2 regions of the Stenotrophomonas sp. 2201_Sma genome follow, and region 1 is predicted to be linked to the other one. Evidence: riboswitches for the same ligand, from Rfam matches in the RefSeq annotation. Region 1 holds a riboswitch; the other holds the start of a gene.
What was found. A riboswitch is a leader RNA that binds a small molecule or an ion and turns the genes downstream of it on or off. The one in region 1 is predicted to bind thiamine pyrophosphate.
Positions count from the first base shown of each region.

Region 2: linked by a shared signal. The riboswitch ahead of thiC (phosphomethylpyrimidine synthase ThiC) and the one ahead of ACZLIF_RS01040 (TonB-dependent receptor) in region 1 are both predicted to bind thiamine pyrophosphate.

Region 1 covers NZ_CM151329.1:240,057-243,234, forward strand. The annotation lists gene ACZLIF_RS01040 (TonB-dependent receptor) at 1-1,349, opposite strand, end outside; TPP riboswitch at 1,420-1,514, opposite strand; gene ACZLIF_RS01045 (phosphotransferase enzyme family protein) at 1,558-2,682, opposite strand; gene ACZLIF_RS01050 (glycine zipper 2TM domain-containing protein) at 2,806-3,138, opposite strand.
Region 2 covers NZ_CM151329.1:3,685,579-3,688,756, reverse strand. The annotation lists gene ACZLIF_RS17030 (BCCT family transporter) at 1-760, opposite strand, end outside; TPP riboswitch at 1,005-1,105, shown strand; gene thiC (phosphomethylpyrimidine synthase ThiC) at 1,188-3,032, shown strand; gene ACZLIF_RS17020 (ion channel) at 3,130-3,178, shown strand, end outside.

The DNA.
Region 1 (3,178 bases):
CCGAACTGCATGCGGTCCAGCGCGAACACGGCGGTCTGGCGGCTGTCCAGACGCCGTGCGGACGGGCCGGGCATCAGCGGCGAGGGCTCGTACACCGGCACCTGCGTGTCGTGGATGTTGCTGCTGCCTACGTACTCGTTGACGCTCGGTCGCCTGTCCACCGTGCGGCGGAACGTGTCGGCGCCGACCGTCAGCTGGTGGCCGACGCTGCCGGTGTCGAAGCGGCCACGCAGCTCGGCGCGCGCCTGCTGGTTGCGGCGGGTATCGTCCGGACTGCGGTAGTCGTAGATGTCGTAGTCGCCGTTGGGGGCGAAGTAGTTGCCGGGCACGCTGCCGTCAGCGCATGCGTCGGCGTAGTAGCAGCCATAGGCGAAGGCGACGTTGTCGTCGATCACCGAGCGGCTGTGGCCCACCGACAGCCGCGACTGCCAGCGCTCGTTGAAGTCGTAGGTGTGTACGGCGGTGATGTTGGTGCTGGCGATCTCCACCGGGCGCTGCCACGGCTGATAGCCCAGCAGGTGCTCGCGGTCGACGCCACGAGGCAGCTCCCGTGCGCCCAGCAGCTGGTAACCGGACACCGAGCGCTGCGAACTGGTCTGGTAGTTGGCGTCCACTTCCAGCTTGCCGCGCTCACCGATCAGCCAGTCCGCTGCAAGCGAATAGAAGTTGCGGCGGCCGTCGGCGTGCTCGACGTAGGACTCGCTGCCCTCCCAGGCGGCATTGAGGCGGATGCCGAAACGCGGCGTGATCCAGTGGCCGACATCGACGGCGGCATAGCGCGAGCCTTCCGAATCGGTGCCGAGGGTAGCCGCGCGCACTTCCGCCGGGCGCTTGCCGATGTAGTTGATGATGCCGCCGGGCGCCATCACGCCCGCGGCGAGGCCGGCTTCACCCTTCAGGATCTCCACCGCCTGCACGTTCTCCAGCGCCAGCCGCTGCTCGCCGGCGATGGCCAGGCCGTTGAAGCGGTAGCCGGTGGCGGCATCGAGCGCGAAGCCGCGGATGGCGACGTTCTGGTAGTAGCCCACCGGCGCGTAGGCATCACCGAGCGAGGCGTCATTGCTTGCCAGTTCGGACAACGAGCGCACCTGTCGACGGTCGAGGTAGTCGCGTTCGAGCACGTTCACCGAGGCCGGGGTGTCCTTCCAGGAGCCGGCGCCGAATGCACTGACCCGCGCGCTGTCGGCCGCCGGCCTGCCGGCCTGCACGCGGACCGCTGCCAGCTCGGTGGGCGAACGTTCGCCGCTGTCGGCTGTCACGTCGGGGGAGGCTCCAGCCTCGCTGGCATGCAGCGGCAGCGCGGCACAGAGGGCGAGAGCGAGCAGGGTGGGACGCAGGCAGCGGTTCATTCGATTCGTCTTCGGACAACAGGGGAGACGAAGCGACGGCGCGCAGGTGCACCGGCCCGGAACGGGGGTGTGGCTGCGGCTCAAAGCTCCCTACGCCGGTGCAAACCGGATCAGGTTCCAAGGGACTCTCTCAGCCTGCAGATCCAGGCACCCCCGCTTCAGGCCGCTATTTCACTACAGATGGCAGGGATTTGCGAGCCGATGCCCTTCAGGCGGCGGCATGCAGCGCCTGCAGCAGGGCCTGGCCGGGTGCGCTGGCGAACCACGCGGCATGGCCCAGCATGAAGGGATACCAGGCGACATCGGCGTTCGCCGTCGAGCCGGTGATGCCTTCGAAGTACTCCACTTCGGACAGTGCGAAGTCGAAGTGGACCATCGGCAGCAGGTCCGCCAGCAGGTGCAGGCGGGTGGCCGACAACGGCAGCACTTCGCGGTAGCCGTCGAGCAGCGCCAGCGCGATGTCGATGCGCACCGCCTCATGGCCCCGCTCCAGCTCCAGCCAGGCCACGGCATTGCGCTCGATCGCGGTGGCCAGGTCGAACAGCGCGCTGGTGGGTGAGGCGAGGCCGAAATCCAGCACGGTGCTGACGTCGTCGCCGCGCCACAGCAGGTTGGAGACATGCCAGTCGTTGTGCGCCCACAGCGGCGGCTCGGCGGACAGGCGCGCGGCCAGGCCGGCATGCCAGGGCAGGACGTCGCGGCGCAGCTGCGCCTGCCACGGAATCCGCGCCAGGTAGCGCGCCAGTCCCGGGCGGTCGGGAAGACCCGCTTCCAGCGCGCTGATGGGGGCGGCGGCGCGGATCAGCTCGTCGCGTGCCACCAGGACATGCGTGCTGCGCTGTGGGACCTGGTAGCTGGCGGCGGCCTGATGCAGCCGGGCCAGCATGCGTCCGGCAGAACGCGCCCGTGCGATGTCCGTCAGCAGCGTCCAGGAGGCGGCGTCGCGGTACAGATCGTCACCCACCCCCGGTGAATGCAGTTCATAGGTCCAAGGCCCATGCTCGATGGCGCTGTCGCCTCCGGCGGTGGGCAGAACCTTCACCACCGGCACGCCGGCAGCGTCCAGATGGGCGATGAAGCGGTGTTCTTCCTGCAGGCAGGCGGCACTGCGCACGCTGCGGTGGTGGCGCTTGATGAACACCCGGCCGCGGGAACCCTCGACCAGCGCGGCGGCCGACAACGGCCGGGGGCTGTGCCAATGCAGGGCGCTGTCCGCGTCCAGCACCGGATAACGGCGGGCCAGCCAGGCAACCTCGGCTGCATCGATCGCGGGCCAGTCGGCAGCGACCTCATCGTTGTTGAGGCCCTGCACGCGGTGGGCGGTGGAGGTCATGCGGGGGCCGGGGGCAAAGGAGTCATCCAGGGCTGCGCATTCAACGCCATGGACGGCCCGGACGCAAACGGGCGGGTCATCGACCCGCCCGTTGCCGGTGATGCCGGGCAGTGCCGGCGAGGGTTACCAGCCGCGGTGGCGACCGCGGTCGTGGTAGTAGCGGCGGTCGCTGTCGCGCCAGCGGCGGTCATGACCGCGGTCCCGATAGCCATAGCCCCGGTCGTAGCCGCGATGGTAGCGGCGGTCATAACGGCGGTCGTGGCGGTCCGGGGTGGTCAGGTTGCCGATCGCGCCGCCGGCCACGGCACCGCCGACGGTGGCGGCCGGATCGCCATTGGAAATCAGGTGGCCGGCGACGCCGCCCACCACCGCACCGACGACGGTGCGCTTGTCCTTCCTCGACATGGCGCTGGCGTCGCTGACCACGGCGACACCGGCCAGCAGGGCCAGGGCCATCGCCACGCCACGCCACGGAAGCTGAGAGCGGAAGTACTGA
Region 2 (3,178 bases), 1.0 Mb from region 1:
CCAGCGCCAGGTTGAAGTTCGACAGCCATTTCACGCCGCGCTCCACGCCGCTGAGGGTGGAGGCCATGTACAGCACGAAGGCGACGGCGATGATGGTCAGCTGCAGCGGCACACCGGCATGCACGCCGAACACGCGCTGCATGCCGGCTGCGATCTGGATGGTGCCGAAGCCCAACGTGGTGGCCACACCGATTGCCGTGGCCACCACCGCGGCAATGTTGACAATCCGTCCGATCCAGCCCCGATGATGATGACCGATGATCGGCTGCAGCATGTCGCTGACCAGCCCGCGGCCGTTGCGGTTGAACTGGAACCACGCCATTGCCAGACCGATCAGCGCGTAGATCGCCCACGGATGCAGGCCCCAGTGGAAGAACGCATAGCGCATCGCTGCACGTGCGGCGTCCATGCTTTCCGGTGCCAGTCCTTCCGGCGGCTTGCTGAAATGGGAGATCGGTTCGGCCGCCCCCCAGAACACCAGGCCGATGCCCATGCCGGCGGCGAACAGCATCGACATCCAGCTGGCCCGCGAGAATTCGGGTTCGGCGTCTTCGCCACCGATGCGCAGGTTGCCGAAGCGGCCGAACGCCAGGTACATCAGGAACACCAGCGCCAGGAACACCACCAGCAGGTACAGCCAGCCGATGCCGCGGATGAGTTCGCCGAGGATGCTCTGCACCACGGCGTTGAAGGGACCGGGTGCTACGCCGGCAAGCAGCACCAGCAACAGGACCAGTGCGATGGAAACACGAAACACCATGAAGGAGCTTCTCCGATCAAAGGGATTGAGGGAGCGAGCAAATGCTTGCAGCGAGGGGCCGGCGGCACTCGAGCGCTAGCCGGGCAGGGGCCGCGATGGCGGCGATGCGTCATCGGTCGCAGCGACACGATGCGCGTGCACGTTACTGAACGCGACGTCATGGTTGCGTTAATTCATCAATGTCGCGTGACGCGCAGCCGCCCTGTAGGCTCGCCCTGTTGCAGGACTTCTATGGTCTAATGCCGGCAAGAAGCGGGGGTACCGCGGCCATCGGCCACGGTTGAGACAGTCCCTTGGAACCTGATCCGGCTCATACCGGCGTAGGGAAGCTTTGCAATGCAACCGAACCCGGACGCGGCCCAAGGGCCGTCCGCGTGCGGGGGCAGTGCGCCGCCGCTTCGTCCCTGACCCTCCTGGACGATGCCCGATGAACGCACAGCTCTCCGCCCTGCAGCAACAGGCCCAGCAACTCTCCGAATCCGTGACCCGGCCGATTCCCGGCTCGCGCAAGATCCATGTCACCGGCTCGCGCCCGGACCTGCGCGTGCCGATGCGCGAGATCGCACTGAGCCGCACGCCGACCCTGTTCGGCGGCGAAGAGAACGCGCCGGTCACGGTGTATGACACCTCCGGCCCCTACACCGATCCTGACGTGCGCATCGACCTGTCCGCGGGCTTGCCGGCCCTGCGCCGTGCCTGGGTCGAAGCGCGGGGTGACACCGAACAGCTTGATGGCCTGAGCTCTTCCTTCGGCCGCGATCGCGAGCACGACCCGAAGCTCGATGCGGTGCGCTTCCCGGCCCGCAGCCTGCCGCGCCGCGCCCGTGCGGGTGGCAATGTCACCCAGATGCACTATGCGCGCCGCGGCATCATCACGCCGGAGATGGAATTCGTCGCCATCCGCGAGAACCAGCGGCTGGACGCGATCCGCGATGCAGGCCTGCTGCAGCAGCATCCGGGCGAAGCCTTCGGCGCATCCATCCAGAAGATCATCACCCCGGAGTTCGTCCGCGACGAAATCGCCCGTGGCCGGGCGGTGCTGCCCAACAACATCAACCACCCGGAAAGCGAGCCGATGATCATCGGCCGCAACTTCCTGACCAAGATCAACGCCAACATCGGCAACAGCGCGGTGTCATCCGGCATTGCCGAGGAAGTGGAGAAGCTGGTGTGGGCGATCCGCTGGGGGGGCGATACGGTGATGGACCTGTCCACCGGCAAGCACATCCACGAGACCCGCGAGTGGATCATCCGCAACTCGCCGGTGGCGATCGGCACGGTGCCGATCTATCAGGCCCTGGAGAAGGTCGATGGCCGTGCCGAGGCACTGACCTGGGAGATCTTCCGCGACACGTTGATCGAACAGGCCGAACAGGGCGTGGACTACTTCACCATCCATGCCGGCGTGCTGCTGCGCTACGTGCCGCTGACCGCCAAGCGGGTGACCGGCATCGTCAGTCGCGGCGGCTCGATCATGGCCAAGTGGTGCCTGGCCCACCACAAGGAGAATTTCCTCTACACGCACTTCGAAGACATCTGCGAAATCATGAAGGCCTACGACGTGACCTTCTCGCTGGGCGATGGGCTGCGCCCGGGCTGCATCGCAGACGCCAACGACGCGGCGCAGTTCGGCGAGCTGGAAACGCTGGGCGAGCTGACGAAGATCGCATGGAAGCATGACGTGCAGACGATGATCGAAGGTCCCGGGCACGTGCCGATGCAGCTGATCAAGGAAAACATGGACAAGCAGCTGCGCGAATGTGGTGAGGCTCCGTTCTATACGCTGGGGCCGCTGACCACGGACATCGCGCCCGGCTATGACCACATCACCAGTGCCATCGGCGCAGCGATGATCGGTTGGTTCGGCACCGCGATGCTCTGCTACGTGACGCCGAAGGAACACCTTGGCCTGCCCAACCGCCAGGATGTGCGCGACGGCATCATGGCCTATCGCATCGCCGCACATGCGGCCGACCTGGCCAAGGGGCATCCGGGCGCGCAGGTCCGCGACAACGCATTGAGCAAGGCGCGCTTCGAGTTCCGTTGGGAAGACCAGTTCCACCTCGGGCTGGACCCGGAGAAGGCAAAGGAATTCCATGACGAGACGCTGCCCAAGGACGCGCACAAGCTGGCGCACTTCTGCTCGATGTGCGGGCCGCACTTCTGCTCGATGAAGATCACCCAGGACGTGCGCGAGTACGCCGAGGCCGGAATGAAGGAGAAGTCCGAGCAGTTCCGCGCTGCGGGCGCGGAGGTCTACCAGCAGGGCTGATCGGACTGGCGTCGCCGGGCGTGCTCCGGCGGCGCTGCATCGCGCGCCTCACGCGCATCCCGTTATCCTCCGCCCATCTTTCCGGGGAAGGGACGCCATGCCTGTTGCCGTGACCACCCGCTGGCTGGCCATCGCCCGCCGCCATC